3 regions of the Pseudomonas sp. Stari2 genome follow, and region 3 is predicted to be linked to each of the others. Evidence: riboswitches for the same ligand, from Rfam matches in the RefSeq annotation. Region 3 holds a riboswitch; each other region holds the start of a gene.
What was found. A riboswitch is a leader RNA that binds a small molecule or an ion and turns the genes downstream of it on or off. The one in region 3 is predicted to bind cobalamin.
Positions count from the first base shown of each region.

Region 1: it holds a riboswitch for cobalamin, as region 3 does, so the genes downstream of both, cobO (cob(I)yrinic acid a,c-diamide adenosyltransferase) here and cobW (cobalamin biosynthesis protein CobW) in region 3, are expected to answer to the same signal.
Region 2: it holds a riboswitch for cobalamin, as region 3 does, so the genes downstream of both, NH234_RS17115 (TonB-dependent receptor plug domain-containing protein) here and cobW (cobalamin biosynthesis protein CobW) in region 3, are expected to answer to the same signal.

Region 1 is NZ_CP099760.1:2,069,723-2,075,277, forward strand. Features, by position in the region: gene NH234_RS09525 (C40 family peptidase) at 1-71, shown strand, start outside; gene NH234_RS09530 (sorbosone dehydrogenase family protein) at 141-1,454, opposite strand; gene NH234_RS09535 (hypothetical protein) at 1,520-2,104, opposite strand; cobalamin riboswitch at 2,271-2,496, shown strand; gene cobO (cob(I)yrinic acid a,c-diamide adenosyltransferase) at 2,577-3,188, shown strand; gene NH234_RS09545 (cobyrinate a,c-diamide synthase) at 3,185-4,480, shown strand; gene bluB (5,6-dimethylbenzimidazole synthase) at 4,477-5,127, shown strand; gene cbiB (adenosylcobinamide-phosphate synthase CbiB) at 5,124-5,555, shown strand, end outside.
Region 2 is NZ_CP099760.1:3,798,430-3,803,984, forward strand. Features, by position in the region: partial or broken gene NH234_RS17100 (pirin family protein) at 1-26, opposite strand, end outside; gene NH234_RS17105 (DoxX family protein) at 111-548, opposite strand; gene NH234_RS17110 (LysR family transcriptional regulator) at 718-1,626, shown strand; cobalamin riboswitch at 1,661-1,867, shown strand; gene NH234_RS17115 (TonB-dependent receptor plug domain-containing protein) at 1,959-3,896, shown strand; gene NH234_RS17120 (ferredoxin) at 3,896-4,255, shown strand; gene NH234_RS17125 (ABC transporter substrate-binding protein) at 4,252-5,163, shown strand; gene NH234_RS17130 (alpha/beta hydrolase family protein) at 5,283-5,555, shown strand, end outside.
Region 3 is NZ_CP099760.1:3,124,734-3,130,288, reverse strand. Features, by position in the region: gene cobN (cobaltochelatase subunit CobN) at 1-2,252, opposite strand, end outside; gene cobW (cobalamin biosynthesis protein CobW) at 2,256-3,329, opposite strand; cobalamin riboswitch at 3,428-3,638, opposite strand; cobalamin riboswitch at 4,359-4,582, shown strand; gene NH234_RS14085 (CbtB domain-containing protein) at 4,704-4,901, shown strand; gene NH234_RS14080 (CbtA family protein) at 4,913-5,555, shown strand, end outside.

The DNA of each region.
Region 1 (5,555 bases), 1.1 Mb from region 3:
CGTATTGGCAGAAGGCTTATCTGAGTGCCAAGCGCGTTCTACAGCCGGAACATCTGGCGCATAACCCGTAAAGCTGCGAATCAATAAAAAACCGTGGGGACATATTGGCTCCCACGGTTTTTTTTGTTTCAGGGTTTGGGCTATTTGGCCGCCGTCACCCGCCACACCTTGTTTCCCACATCGTCCGCGACCAGCAATCCACCTTGCTGATCAATCACCACGCCAACCGGGCGACCCAGGGCGTTCTCGTCCTTGTCGAGGAAGCCGGTCAGTACATCCACCGGTGTGCCGCTCGGCTTACCGGCGCTGAACGGCACGAAGATCACCTTGTAGCCACTGTGTGGCTTGCGGTTCCACGAGCCGTGCTGGCCGATGAATGCGCCCTCCTTGAATTGGGCCGGCAGTGTGGCGCCCTCGGCGAAGGTCAGGCCCAGTGACGCGGTGTGCGGCCCAACGGCGTAATCCGGAGCGATGGCCTTGGCCACCAGATCCAGGTTTTGTGGCTCGGCGCGGACATCGACATGCTGGCCGTAATAGCTGAACGGCCATCCATAGAAGCCGCCATCCTTGACCGAGGTGATGTAGTCCGGCACCAGATCGCTGCCGATCTCGTCCCGCTCGTTTACCGCCGTCCATAGCGCGCCGCTTTTCGGCTCCCAGGCCAGGCCGTTGGGGTTGCGGATGCCCGAAGCGAAGATTCGGTGATTGCCGGTCGCCCGGTCCACTTCCCAGATCGCTGCGCGCCCTTCTTCCTGATCCAGGCCGTTTTCGCCGACGTTGCTGTTCGAGCCGACCGTGACGTACAGCTTGCTGCCGTCCTTGCTGGCGATGACGTTCTTGGTCCAGTGATGGTTGAGCGGGCCGCCCGGCAGATCCACGACCTTGATCGGCTGGCTCTTGATTTCGGTCGCGCCGGGCTCGTAGTTGAAGCGCAACAGGCGATCGGTGTCGGCCACGTACAGATCGTTGCCGACCAGAGTCATGCCGAACGGCGAGTTAAGGTTCTGCAGGAACACCGTGCGGGTCTCGGCCACGCCATCATGATCGGCATCACGCAGCAGGGTGATGCGGTTCGGGCTCGGTACGCCGGCACCGGCGCGGCCCATGACTTTTTTCATCACCCAGCCGCGTATGCCTTTGCCATCGTCCGGTTTCGGCGGTGCATTGGTTTCCGCCACCAGCACATCGCCGTTGGGCAGCACGTAGAGCCAGCGCGGGTGATCGAGATTCTCGGCAAACGCCGCTACCTGAGTGCCTGCCGCTGGCGTCGGTTTCGCGCCGGCCGGCCAGCCGATCGCCGGGGCGATGTTCACAGTCGGGATCAGGGTCTTGTTCGGTTCGGGCAGTTTGGGGGACGGGCCGGTGCCGTCCGAGACTTGCAGGCTGGAGGATTCACCACAGGCGGTGAGCCCTCCGGCGAGTGCGATGACGAAAACGAGGTGGGGCTTGCGCATTACTGATCTTCCCTATGAATGCATTCTTAGTCATAGAGAAGCGCACAAGCCCGATGGTTCAACCCTCAGCCGCGGGCTTCCTTGAAAAGCACGGCAATGCCGGGGTGATAGTTGCCGGCTTCGCTGCGCAATTTGCGGTAGGCGTAGGGAAAGTACCAGGCGACGGCGCAGGTGTGCTCCTTTTGCAGGTCGTCGACCATGTCCTGCAGTTCTTCCGGGCTGGCGCTGTGCTGGGCTTTCTGTGGGGCGACGAACAGGCAGCCGAGTTTGAGATCGCTGGCGTAGCTGATGCGCTTGGCGTCGGCGGTGATATCGGCCAGGGCCTGAGTCAGATTCAGGCTGTTGACGCGCGGCCAGCGCTGGGTCGCCTGAATGTAGGCGCGATCTTCGGCGCCTGCCAGGAACAGGTCGGCGCGGGCATTGCGTTCGCCTTCCTCGTTCTGCTTGCGGGTGGCGGTGTCACGCAGGGTCACCAATTCGGCCATCCAGGCGGCGGCTGACAGCAGGCCGAGGTTGGCTTTTTCGTCATGCCAGTAAGGCGCGTCATTGTCGCCGCGCACGGCGTTGTAGCGGTCGATACAGTCAAACCAGCGTTCCAGCACCGGGCGCAGGAATTCCAGCCGCGGATTGCTGATGATCATGCCTTGCATGGTGCTCTCCCTTGTTATTGTGATGTGCTCTCTGCAGTCAAAAAGCATGGCTCTTTGATATCACTGCTGACAGTGTGGCACAAGATTGGCGTCAGATAATTGATCGACGGCAGTTATTCGCTTTCAGGGAGCCTCTTCATTTGACGCTCCACCCCCAACCCTCTAACCTTCGCGGCTTGTTTCAGGTGCTCTGTGACCGCTGTCGACAGAGTGAAACAGGGAAGCCGGTGAGGAGGGTCTTCACGCGAAGAGCCATCACGATCCCGGCGCTGCCCCCGCAACGGTAAATGAGTGAAAGCTGCGTCGGATGCCACTGCTCAAAGCGGGAAGGCGCGCAGCCTGGTGCAAGCCGCTCATGAGCCCGGAGACCGGCCTGATCCATCCAGCGGCGTCACGGTGGGCGATGCCAGGCTTGTTGCCGTCTATTCTTGTGCCTGCCCGCCGTTATCCAGCCTCAACGGAGAGCTCCCCCATGACTGATTCCCCTGAACGCGACGAGCGCCACCTGGCGCGCATGCAGCGCAAAAAAGCCGTGATCGACGAGCGCATCGCCAACTCGCCCGACGAATGCGGCCTGGTGCTGGTGCTCACCGGCAACGGCAAAGGCAAAAGCAGCTCGGCGTTCGGCATGCTCGCCCGCGCCATGGGCCACGGCATGCAGTGCGGCGTGGTGCAGTTCATCAAGGGACGCAACAGCACGGGTGAAGAGCTGTTCTTCCGCCGCTTCCCCGAGCAGGTTCGTTTTCATGTGATGGGCGAAGGCTTTACCTGGGAAACCCAGGATCGCCAGCGCGACATCGCCGCCGCCGAAGCGGCATGGGAAGTCTCCCGCGAGCTGCTGCGTGATCCGTCAATCGGTCTGGTGGTGCTCGATGAACTGAACATAGCCCTCAAGCACGGTTACCTCGACCTCGATCAGGTGCTCAGCGATCTGCAGGCCCGTCCGCCGATGCAGCACGTTATCGTCACCGGTCGCGCCGCCAAGCCGGAAATGATCGAGATGGGCGACACCGTCACCGAAATGGGCATGATCAAGCACGCCTTCCAGGCCGGTATCAAAGCGCAGAAAGGCGTCGAACTTTGAATCAACCACGTCACTGCCCGGCGGTACTGATCGCCGCGCCGGCCTCCGGCCAGGGCAAGACCACCGTCACCGCCGCGTTGGCGCGTCTGCACCGCAATCAGGGGCGCAAGGTTCGCGTGTTCAAGTGCGGCCCGGACTTTCTTGACCCGATGATCCTCGAGCGCGCCAGCGGTGCGCCGGTCTATCAATTGGACATGTGGATGGTCGGCGAGCAGGAAAGTCGTCGTCTGCTGTGGGAAGCCGCCGCTGAAGCGGATCTGATCTTGATCGAAGGCGTGATGGGCTTGTTCGATGGCACGCCGTCGAGCGCCGATCTGGCGCGGCATTTTGGCGTGCCGGTACTCGGCGTGATCGACGGCACGGCCATGGCCCAGACCTTCGGCGCCTTGGCGCTGGGCCTGGCGCGCTATCAGCCGGACTTGCCGTTCGCCGGCGTGCTGGCCAACCGCGTTGGCACAGTGCGTCACGCGCAGTTGCTCGAAGGCAGTCTGACTGAAGGCCTACGCTGGTATGGCGCGTTGTCCCGGGAAACCGGGATCGAACTGCCAAGTCGCCACCTCGGTCTGGTGCAGGCCAGCGAACTCAATGACCTCGACGTGCGCCTCGACGCCGCCGCCGAAGCGCTGGCTGGCACTTGCGAGGTAGCGCTGCCACCGGCCGTGGAATTCGCCGCGCCTGAAATCGGCAGGACCGAAAGGCTGCTCGAAGGCGTGCGAATCGCCGTCGCCCGCGATGAAGCTTTCGCCTTTACCTACGGCGCCAGTCTCGATTTGTTGCGGGCGATGGGCGCGGAGCTGAGTTTCTTCTCGCCGATCCGCGATACGCAATTGCCTGACGCTGACAGTTTGTACTTGCCCGGCGGTTATCCGGAATTGCATCACGTTGCCTTGTCGCAGAACACCGACATGCTCCGTGCGATCCGCGCGCATCACGCCGCCGGAAAACCGTTACTCGCCGAATGTGGCGGCATGCTCTATCTGCTGGATTCGTTGACCGATGTCGAAGGCACCCGCGCTGATTTGGTCGGCCTGCTGAGTGGCGATGCCGTGATGCAGAAACGTCTGGCCGCGCTGGCCTTGCAAGAGGTCGACATGCCGGAAGGCCAGTTGCGCGGCCACACTTATCACCATTCCCTTACCACCACCGAACTGGCACCCATCGCCCGTGGCCACAGCCCCAATGGCGGGCGCGGCGCAGAAGCGGTGTATCGGGAAGGTCGGATGACCGCTTCGTACGTGCATTTTTACTTCCCGTCGAATCCGTCGGCGATTGCCGCACTGTTGGTGCCATGACCGACAACGCCTTCACTGAAACCGAGCGCGAAGCGGTCTACCGCGCCATCGCCGAACGCCGCGACATGCGCCACTTCAGCGGTGGCACGCTCGAGCCGGAACTGTTGCGCCGATTGCTTGAGGCTGCACATCAGGCACCGAGCGTCGGCCTGATGCAGCCGTGGCGCTTCATCCGTATCAGCGACCGCGCCTTGCGTGGCCAGATCCAGAACCTTGTTGAAGAAGAACGCGTGCGCACCGCCGAAGCCCTCGGCGAGCGCAGCGACGAGTTCATGAAGCTCAAGGTCGAAGGCATCAACGACTGCGCGGAAGTGTTGGTCGCGGCGTTGATGGACGATCGCGAACGATACATTTTCGGCCGTCGCACGCTGCCGGAAATGGACATGGCCTCATTGTCCTGCGCGATCCAGAACCTGTGGCTGGCCGCGCGCGCCGAAGGCCTGGGCATGGGCTGGGTGTCGCTGTTCGAGCCGCAGGCACTGGCCGATCTGCTGAAACTGCCGGCCGGGGCCAAGCCGCTGGCGGTGCTTTGCCTGGGGCCGGTCAAGGAATTCTATCCGGCGCCGATGCTGGTACTCGAAGGGTGGGCGCAGGCGCGTCCGCTCAACGAGCTGCTGTATGAAAATTTCTGGGGAGTGAGTCAATGAGTGTGGCGTTGCTGAGTGTCGCCGCAATTGCGCTGGACGCGCTGCTGGGTGAACCGAAACGCTGGCATCCGCTGGTGGCGTTCGGCAATTTTGCCGGGCGCATCGAGCAACGTTTCAATACCGGAGGGCGCGGCTGGCGCAGCCATGGTGTCACCGCGTGGGTGATCGCGGTGTTGCCGCTGACCCTGCTGGCCACCGCGTTTTCCTGGGCGCCGTATGTGGGCTGGATCGTCGAGATTCTTGCGCTGTATTGTGCCCTCGGCATGCGCAGCCTGGGTGAGCACGTCGAGCCGGTCGCCAAGGCCCTGCGCAGCGATGATCTGGAGGAGGCGCGCAAGCGAGTGGGTTACCTGGTCAGCCGCCAGACCAGTGAACTGGACAGTACCGCCGTCGCCCGCGCTGCCACCGAATCGGTGCTGGAGAACGGC
Region 2 (5,555 bases), 670 kb from region 3:
CCGGGGAGGTGTTGCTGAACGGTCACGATGATTACTCGATGCTGTTACAGAGGGCGGCCAACAAACGGCAAAGCGCCGCGAGGGAACCTGTCCCTCGCGGCGCCCGGCTTTCAGCGGCGACGGGCGTCGAGGCTGAAGCGACCGGCACCGAAGGCCACGACTTGCAACAGGCCGCCGGCCATGGCGATGTTCTTGAAGAAGTGGATGAACTGGTTCTGGTCAGCCAGCGCATTGTGGAAGGCCAGTGCGGTGACCACGCTGAACGCGGCCAGCACAGCGGCGACGGTGCGAGTGCGGTAGCCGGCGATCAGCGCCAGGCCACCACCGATTTCGACGATGATTGCCAAAGCCAGCGCCACTTGCGGCAGCGGCAGCCCGACCGAGCCGATGTAGCCGATCATCATGGCCGGCGCGGCGAGTTTGGAAAAACCGGAGAGGATGAAAATCACGCTGAGCAAGACACGGCCGATCAAGGCAGCCGAGGCTTGTTTGGTGTCGGAAGCGTTCTGTACAGCAGTTGCTTGAGCGATGTTTGCAGAAGTAGCCATGGGAGTATTTCCTTCAATGGGGTCCGGTTCGACTTGAACCGTCCGGATGAAGAAATGTTGCGCCTCGACAGCTCATCTGAATAGACGACTAATTTAGATCGTTACGTTCGATAAAATAGGCAAGCTGTTCACCCAATATAGGCCTCCATGGCGACTCAAGGACACCGACATGATCTCCGACCCAGGCACACCGACACTCGATCAACTGCGGGTCTTTCTTACCGTCGTCGAAGTCGGCAGTTTTGCCGCCGCGGCGCGCAAGCTCCACCGGGCGACCTCGGTCATCAGCTACTCGATTGCCAATCTCGAAATGCAACTGGGCGTCACCCTCTTCGATCGTGAAACCACCCGCAAACCGCAACTCACCGACGCCGGCCGCACTGTGCTGGCCGAAGCCCGGACCATCGCCAACGGCGTGCATGGCTTGCGCGCCAAGGTCAAAGGCCTGCTGCAGGGGCTGGAAGCCGAAGTGCATGTCGTACTCGACGTAATGTTGCCCGCCGAGCGCGTGGTGGATGCGCTGAAATCCTTTCGCGAGGAATTCCCCACTGTTGCCCTGCATCTGCACATTGAAGCGCTCGGCGCCGTGACTGAGTTGGTAATCAATCGCGGCGCGGTGGTTGGCGTCAGCGGCCCGATGAATGACGGCATCAACGGCATCGAAAAAATCGGCATCGGCAGCGTCGAGCTGATTCCGGTGGCGGCGCCGAATCACCCGTTGGCGACCGCTGAAGGCAATGTTCCGGGTGCCGGGCGCGAGCACACGCAACTGGTGCTGTCGGATCGCTCGCAACTGACCAAAGACAAGGAATTCGCTGTGCTGAGCAACCGCACCTGGCGCCTGGCGGACCTGGGTGCCAAGCACATGCTGCTGCGCGAGGGCATCGGCTGGGGCAACATGCCCCGGCCGATGATCCAGGAAGATCTGGATACCGGCCGACTGGTGCAACTGGATCTGCCGGAATACACCAGCGGGCAATACACCTTCGACGCGATCTACCGCACCGATGTGCCACCGGGGCCGGCGGCGCGGTGGTTGATCGAGCGTTTCGTTCAGCAGAATACGCGCGAGGCTTGATCCGGCAAGTTGACGAGCGCCCATCCGGATGTTCAGATGCCGCCCTGTTTCAGGTGTCCCATGCCGCCGTGCATGGGGTGAAACGGGAAACCGGTACGTTCTTTTCGAACAAGTCCGGTGCTGCCCCCGCAACGGTAGGCGCGTGATGCTTTCGATACACCACTGTGGCCAGACGGCCATGGGAAGGTGAAAGCGTCCATACGCGCGAGCCCGGAGACCGGCCTGAAATTCTGTTTGGCAAACTCCTGCGGTGGGCGGGCATGGGCCGGTGTCGGCGTGTGCGCGATGCCTTCTCCTGCATGCTCTTCTGCGAAGATCCTTTCGAGAAGACAATGATTCGACCTTTCAACACTCCGGCTCCATCCCTGTTGTTCGGCTGCCTGTTCAGCCCCCTGCTGCTGGCGGATGATGCACCGCTCGAACTCACCCAGCAAATCGTTTCCGCGCCGTCGGTGGAGTCCACCACGGTGGCGGACATGGCGCAGTTCGGCAGCAAGGTCGAGGTCGTCACCCGTGAGCAGATCGAACGCGCCGGCCCCAGCGCCGATGTCACCCGCGTCATGCAGATGTTCATTCCCGGCCTGTACGTCGCGCCGAAAAACGGCCCGTTCGACTACGGCACCTATTCGCTGCTGGGTGGGCGCAACGATGACACGCTGATCCTGCTCGACGGCGTGCGCCTGAACAATCGCCTGTACGGCGGCCTGTATCTGGACACCCTGCCGGCCAACGCCATCGAACGCATCGAAGTGCTCAAGGGTGGGCAAAGTCTGTTGTTCGGCACCCAGGCCGTGTCCGGCGTGATCAACATCGTCACTCGTAGCCCGCAAAGTCGCAAAGCCTCCGGCGAAGTGAACATGGGCGTGGATACATTCGGCGGCACCACCGAGGATGCGCGGGTCGAGAACATCTTCACCAACGGTTTCGGCGACCTGGGCTTGCTGGCCTACGTCAGCCATAACGTCTCGGACGGCTATCAGCCGTTTCGCAATCGCGACATCAAGAACGACAGCGAAAAGAAGCGCGCCTACGAAGTCACCACCTTCGGCGGCAAGGCGATTCAGTCCTTTGGCGATGACGCGCGCCTGGAACTGTTCTACCAGTACGCTGACGCCAACCTCGACTTCGCCCGCCCGGTGGACAACCACAAGACCACCAACGACCGTATCCAGCAGATCGCCACGGCGACCTTTGAACAGAACGTCAACGAACGCCTGAGCTACTTCGTCAAAGGCCATATCAACGACTGGGATACCCGCTACACGCGCATCAACAACACGTCCGATGGCGGTGTAAAAACCATCAACCACAACGACTATTGGGGCTTCACCGACTGGGGTGTGCAGGCCGAAGGCAAGGCCGAATTGCCCGGCGGCCATGTGCTGGTGTTCGGCACGGACAACCAATGGTTCAAGGGCCAGGACGATGTGCTGATCATCGACAATGACAAGGCTGAAGCCCACGCGCTCTATACTCAAATGCGCCCGCAGATCGACGCCCTGCCCGACTGGCATCCGAGCATCGGTATTCGTCACGAAGCCATGAGCGGCGGCGACAGCGCAACGATCGGCATGCTCACTTCGTTGTATGACCTCAATGAACACTGGGCACTGCGCGGCCAGTACGGCACCGCCTACAAACTGCCGAACGCCGAGCAACTGTTCGTCAACGAACCGGGCGACGAGTTGGGCAACCGCAACCTGAAACCAGAGAAAAGTCGCAACGCCGAACTCGGCCTCGACTACAAAGGCTTGCTGCTCGATCGCGAGTTCAGCGCCAGCGTCACCCTGTTCAAACGCAAGATCGATGACCTGATTACTCTCGACGACATTCAGTGGGTCAATGGCCAGGGGCGGATACAGATGCGTGGTTTCGAGGCGGACGCAAAACTGGCGCTCAACGCGCAATGGAGCCTGCAAGCGGACATGACCCGCAACCTCACCGAGTCGCGTGCCGGCGTCACACTCAACGATGTTCCGAGCTTCTTCGCTCGTTCCCGCATCGGTTACGAGTCGGTTGACCGGATGTGGGGCGCCGGCAGTGCGATCCGCTATATCCGCGATGTGATCAGCTCGAAGCAGGTCGAGTACGGCCATTACTCCGTGGTGGATGCCGACGCTTATCGCTATCTCGACGGTGCCCATCAGCATCGCCTGAGCCTGCTGGTGGAAAACCTGTTCGACCGCGACTACGTCACCAGCCGTTCGAGCAACGTCGACAACCTCGGACGGCCGTTCACCTCCGAAGTGCGCTACACGTACCGTTTCTGATGGCTGAAATCAAAACCATCGACGGCGTCGACACGCACCCGGACTGGTCGCATGTTCCCGCCCATGCCCGCCACGTATTCCTCTGCACCGGCCCGCGCTGCACCCAGCGCGGCGCCTTGCAGCTATGGAAAACCCTGCGTCGGCACTTGCTGGCCCATGACCGCATCGAGACCCCCGGCGGCGTTTTGCTGACCCGCACGCACTGTCAATTCCCGTGCAACCTGGGGCCGGTCATGACGGTGTATCCGGAGACCTGCTGGTATGGCGTGCGCAGCCACGCGGATGCGCAACGGCTGGTCGAAGTGCACCTGGTGGGCGGCGAGGTGGTCGAGGATCTGTTGATCAAGGAGCGCTCATGAGAAGGCTGTGTTTTCTGGCGGGTGCCCTGCTCTGCACTTCGCCGGTTCTGGCAGATGATTATCGCAATTGTGGCGAGACCTGGCACCTGCCGGTGTCGCCACCGTCGCGGATTGTTGCGCTCAACCAGCATGCGGCCGATCTTGTGTTGGCGTTGGGCGCCGGCCCGGCGCTGGCCGGCGTCGCCTATCTGGATGACACCGGTACGCCGCAATCCGAGTACTTCGGCGTGCCGGTGATTTCGCCCCGCTATCCATCGAGCGAAGTGCTGTACGCGCAGAAACCGGATCTCGTGGTCGGCGGCTTCGCCACGGCGTTTGGCAACGGCGTCACGTCACGCAGCGGACTGGAGCGCAACGGCGTGGCTTCGTATTTGCTGGAGTCGGCCTGCAACGGACACTCGCTGGATTACTTCGAACTCATCCACAACGACCTCTCGACCCTCGGTGCCTTGCTGCACAAGCAGCAGCGCGCTCGGGAACTGAGCGATGCAATGGATGCCGATCTGGAAAAGGCCAAGGCTTTAACCCACCTGGACAGGCCGCTGTCAGTGTTCTACCTAGACAGCGAGGTCAACGGACTCGACAGCGAAGGCCGGCGTGGTTTTGTTACCAATCTGCTGGCCGCCGCCGGGGCACGAAACCTGTTCGCCGACATCAACCAATACCGGGTGACCGTCAGCCGCGAAACCCTGCTTGCCACGGACCCCGACGTGATCCTGCTGGCCGATGCCCAATGGTCACCGGCCAGCCGCAAACGTCAGTTGCTGATGCAGGATCCAGTGCTGTCGACCCTGCGGGCCGTGCGTGAGGGGCGGATGATCGATATTCCGTTTACGCATCTGTTGCCGACCGTCAGCAGCGGTCGGGTGGCGCTGGAGTTGGCAGAGCGGCTCAGGGCCTTGCCTTGAACATCAACACGAGATTTATCCGGAACGGCAATAAATGACGAGACGGTTATCCCGTAAGACTGGTAGAACGGCTGGGCAAACGTCCCGTTTGCTCACTTTGATCAAGGAAGAGAAAAACAATGAAAAAAGCTTTCGGCCTCTTGCTTCTGATCTGCCTTTCGACCAGCGCAAACGCTGACGAAAACCCCATCGGTTTCCGGACCTCCACACTGCCGGATGCACACAACGACCGTCCGCTGGAGATGGTCGTCTGGTATCCCGCCAGGACCACCGCCACCCCGCAGTTGATTGCAGACGATATTGTGTTTGTCGGGACGTCCGCCGTGCGCGATGCACCACCGACTGCCGGAGAGCATCCGTTACTGGTGCTTTCACACGGTTACCGAGGGAAC
Region 3 (5,555 bases):
GCCAGTGCGCAATCCAGCGGATCGAACCCCAACTCAAACGCCTTCGCCACCGCCCGCAGCAGACTCGATTGCGCACCCTTGCCATCGCCACGAGGAATCCGCAGCAGCGCAAGCAGAGTGTCGATGCGCAGCCGCCCACTCGGCGATTCGCCGAAGATGTGCAGACCATCGCGAATCTGCGATTCCTTCAGATCACACAGATAAGTGTCCAGACGCGGCAGCCAGATCGCCGCATCGGCATCGCTGTCGAGGCCTTCGTCCAGTTGCAGTTCGCGATCGATCTGCGTGTCACGCACCAGCTGCAGGATGTCGCGCTGCAACTCACGGGCGCGGCGCGGATCGAGCAATTGCGCTTCGTAATACTCGTCGGCGAGCAGTTCGAGATTGCGCAATGGGCCGTAGGTTTCGGCACGGGTCAGCGGCGGCATCAAGTGATCGATGATCACCGCCTGAGTGCGACGCTTGGCCTGGGCGCCCTCGCCCGGGTCGTTGACGATGAACGGATAGATGTTCGGCAGCGGCCCGAGCAGTGCATCCGGCCAGCAGTTCTCCGACAAGCCCACGCCTTTGCCCGGCAGCCATTCGAGGTTGCCATGCTTGCCAACGTGGATCACGCCATGAGCGCCGTAGGTCTGGCGCAGCCAGAAATAGAACGCGAGGTACGCGTGCGGCGGCACCAGATCCGGGTCGTGATACACCGCGCTCGGATCGACCTGATAACCCCGCGCCGGTTGAATACCGACGAAGGTCAGGCCAAAACGCAGGCCGGCGATCATCATCCGCCCGTCACGGCACATCGGATCGTTTTGCGGCGCCCCCCAACGCTCCAGAACCGCCGTGCGATTGGCTTCGGGCAGCGCGTTGAACATCGTCAGGTAGTCGCCCATCGCCAGGCTCTGCTGGCACGGGCGCTGATCGAGGGTGTCGAGGTCGTTGCTGACCCCGCCGAGCAGTTGTCGGATCAACTCGGTGCCGCTGTCCGGCAGTTCGGCCGGCAATGGATAACCCTCAACTTGCAACGCCCGCAGAATATTCAGCGCCGCGGCCGGCGTATCAAGGCCGACGCCGTTACCGATGCGTCCATCCCGAGTCGGGTAATTGGCAAGGATCAGGGCGATCCGCTTTTCAGTGTTAGGCACCCGAGCCAGATCGACCCAGCGCCGCGCCAGTTCGGCGACGAAATCCATGCGCTCAGGCTGCGCCCGATAACACACCACGTCGGACTGACTGCGCTCGCTGCGCCAGGCCAGGTCCTTGAAGCTGATCGGCCGACTGATAATCCGGCCGTCCAGCTCCGGCAAGGCGATGTGCATCGCCAGATCTCGCGGACCGAGGCCTTGCTCGCTCTCGCGCCATCCGGGCTCGTTGTCCTGCGCACAAATCGCCTGAATCACCGGAATGTTGCGACGGAACGGCCGCAGATGCGGCGCTTCCGGGCTGGACTGGGCGAAACCGGTGGTGTTCAGAATCACCCCCGCCTCGACCTCATCCAGCCAGCCCTCGACCACCGACAGGCAGCCGGGCTCTTTCAGACTGGCCACGGCAATCGGCAGCGGATTGAGTCCGGCAGCCTGCAACCGTTGGCAGAACACGTCGATAAACGCCGTGTTGGCCGCTTGCAAATGCGAGCGGTAAAACAACACCGCCGCGGCCGGTTGAGCGGGCAGCCAATCGGCTTGCCAGTCACTCAGTTCGGCGGTGTTTTTGTTCGGGTGGTAAATCGCCGTGCGCGGCAGCGTTTGCGGCTCGCCCCACACGTAATCCCGCTCCAGCCAGCGATTGGCCAGACAGTGGAAGAAGTCCAGCGCATTGCCCATGCCGCCCTGACGCAGGAACTGCCAGAGCCGGTCACGATCCTCGGCGCCTACGGTGCTCAAGCCGCTAAGCTCCGGGTCGGGCCGATCATCTCCCGGCACCAGAATCACCTGCACGCCACGCTCGGACAATTCCACCAGCCGCTCGACGCCATAACGCCAATAAGCGATGCCGCCGTGCAGTGAAATCAGAATGACCTTGGCGTGACGCAGCACTTCGTCGACGTACAGGTCGACCGACGCATGGTTCTGCACCTGCATCGGATTGGCCAGGCGCACGCTAGGGTAATCGTCAGGCAGTTGCTGCGCCGCTTCGGCGAGCAGCGCCAGGCTGGAATCGCCGCTGCACAGGATCACCAGCTCGGCGGGGGTTTGTCCAAGGTCGGCAATGTTGTCATCCGACACGAAACCGCCGGGCTGGGTCCTGAGCAGGTGCATGGCTTAAACGCTGAGCGCGGCGCGCAGTTGCGCTTCGAGCTTGGCCGCGTCCAGTTCCTGGCCGATCAACACCAGACGCGTCACGCGCGACTCATCGCCCCCCCACTGACGGTCGAAGTGCTTGTCGAAACGCGTGCCCACGCCTTGAATCAGCAGGCGCATCGGCTTGTTCGGGATCGCCGCGAAGCCTTTGACCCGCAGGATGCCGTGCTGAACCACCAGTTGCGTCAGCGCATCGAGCAGCAGGCTTTCATCGGCTTGCGGCAGTTCGATGGAGATCGAGTCGAAGGCGTCGTGATCGTGGTCGTCGTGATCGTCATCGCCTTCACCGTGGTGGTGATCGTGATGGCTGTGGCGGCTGTCGATGTGTTCTTCGGAACCGGCGCCGAGTCCGATCAGAACGTCCAGCGGCAGACGACCGTTGCTGGCTTCGATGATTTTCACGGCTGGCGGCAGCTCTTCGGCGACTTCCAGACGCACACGAGCGAGGTCTTCAGGGCTGGTCTGGTCGGCCTTGTTGAGAATCACCAAGTCGGCGCTGGCCAGTTGATCGGCGAACAGTTCGTGCAGGGGCGATTCGTGGTCCAGGTTCGGGTCGAGTTTGCGCTGTGCATCGACCTGATCCGGGAACGCGGCGAAGGTGCCAGCGGCCACGGCCGGGCTGTCGACCACGGTGATCACCGCGTCAACCGTGCAGGCGCTGCGGATTTCCGGCCACTGGAAGGCTTGCACCAGTGGTTTCGGCAGGGCCAGGCCCGAGGTTTCGATCAGGATGTGGTCGAGGTCGCCGCGACGGGCTACCAACTCGCGCATCACCGGGAAGAACTCTTCCTGAACGGTGCAGCACAGGCAGCCGTTAGCCAGTTCGTAGACTCGGCCGGTGGCTTCTTCTTCAGTGCAGCCGATGGTGCACTGCTTGAGGATTTCACCGTCGATGCCCAACTCGCCAAATTCGTTGACGATCACCGCGATGCGGCGGCCCTGAGCGTTGTCGAGCATGTGCCGCAGCAAAGTGGTTTTACCCGAGCCGAGGAAACCGGTGACGATGGTGACGGGGAGTTTGGCCAGTGTTTTCATCGGATGCCCTTTGGCAAGGTGGCGGGCATACGGGACGAGGCCGGCAACGCGTGTGCGTGCCTGGAGAGTTCGCCACCGGATCACCCCGCCCGGTTGAAAGTGAGAATCTGTGACGAGGCAGGTCTCCTGGCTGACGGTGTTCGGGCCTTGGCCCGGTATTCGCTGCGCCTTCCCGCTGGCTCTGGATTGAGTTGGCAGTGGCGTAGCAGCGAACGGCACCGTTCACAGTTGCGGGGGCAGCCGCGGCTTGGACCGCGTTCCCTTCTTAGCTTCGGCGTGGGCCGAAGAACCTCGAAAGCGCAAGGCTACGCAGGGTGTGGGGATGGGTCAATGGTTCGTGGAGTTTGGGAACGAGAGCATATCCGTTGCTTCGGGTGCTGCCGCTGGCGGTTTCGCTCTTACAGCGAGTCCCTTTTTCAAACGCCAAAAAGGAACCAAAAGGCTTTTGCCCCGGCGTACGGCACTTCGCCTAGGCTCAGTGTTCCCTCGCTACGGTGTCCATCAGGGGGCATCGCCTCCGGTTTGCTTCGCTGCACCTCCTCTCGATGTATGCGGCTTCGCCGCACGGCGCTACGCGCCTACCCCCTGATGAACACCTCCGCTCGGCCTGCCGAAGGGGCAAAAAATCAAAAGCCAGAGCCAGAGCAAAAGCCAGATCAAAAGCCCCTCACCACGATGAGCGTTAGCTCAAGTACCGCTTTTGATCTCAAGGCCCATCGGCAGGCTGAGTGGAGGGATTGATTCGGGGTGGGAGCGCAGCGACCGTTTGGCGAAGCCAAACACATCGAGAGGAGGTGCAGCGAAGCAAACCGGAGGCGATGCCCCCGGATCGATCCCGGAGCGAAGGAACCCCGAGCCTCAGCGAGGGGCCGTACGTCAGGGTGAAGCCTTTTGGGTTACCTTTTCGGCGTTTGGAAAAGGTGACCCGCCGTAAGGGCGGAACCCTAAGTGGCCATAACCGCAGCAACGGATATGCCCACAAAAACGGATATGCCCACAAAATTGACTAAATTCCCCAACCCATGCTCTCCTACACAACTTGTTACGGGTGCCCTTCACAGGGTGAAACGGGAAACCGGTGAATCATGTGCTTTACTCTAAAGCCATGTCAGTCCGGTGCTGCCCCCGCAACGGTAAGCGAGCGAAGCGTCAGATCCACTGTGCCCACGGGCATGGGAAGGTGACGCTTGTGCAGGTCGGCAGACAGCCACCCCTCGTGAGCCCGGAGACCGGCCCGCAACACACAGTGCGCATCCTGCGTCACTGAACATAACAAACCCGCGGTGGGCGGGCGCTGTTCGAACCCCTGCGTGCCCGACTCGCAGGGGTTTTCATGCGCACCGTTCACCCGCTGACACACCAGAGGGAAGCGCCATGTCGATCATCAGCAGCACCGGCAGCAACACGGACAAAATCTCCAGCACCACCACCCTGAGCCAACGCCTGACCGCTGCGATCTTCGCGTCGATCCTGGGTGCCAGCCTGGTCTACTTCGCCGGTTTCTCGCACATCGAAGCGGTTCACAACGCCGCGCACGATACCCGCCACAGCGCTGCGTTCCCGTGCCACTGAGACCTGACGACATGATCAAGCGTATTGCGCAGACCGCAGGTTTCACCGGCCTTCTGGCCGCCCTGCTTCTGACGTTGCTGCAAAGCTTCTGGGTATCGCCGCTGATTCTTCAGGCCGAGACCTTTGAGAAAGCCGAACCGGTGGCCGAAGTCCACGAACACGCCTCCGGTACCGCCACCCACACCCACGATGCCGAAGCCTGGGAGCCGAAAGACGGCTGGCAGCGCGTGGTTTCCACCACCGGCGGCAATCTGGTCGTTGCCGTGGGTTTCGCCCTGATGCTGGCCGGTCTGTACACCCTGCGTGCGCCGACCAAGACCTCGCAAGGCCTGCTCTGGGGGCTGGCCGGTTATGCGACTTTCGTGCTCGCCCCGACACTGGGCCTGCCGCCCGAGCTGCCGGGCACCGCCGCCGCCGACCTGGCATCGCGCCAGATGTGGTGGATCGGCACCGCCGCGTCAACCGCTGTCGGCCTGGCGTTGATCGCGTTCGGTGGCAACTGGCTGCTGAAGATCCTCGGCGTAGCGATCCTTGCTGTGCCGCACGTGATCGGCGCTCCGCAACCGGAAGTGCACTCGATGCTTGCTCCGGTAGCACTGGAAGCCCAGTTCAAAATCGCTTCGCAGCTGACCAACGTGGCGTTCTGGCTGGCCC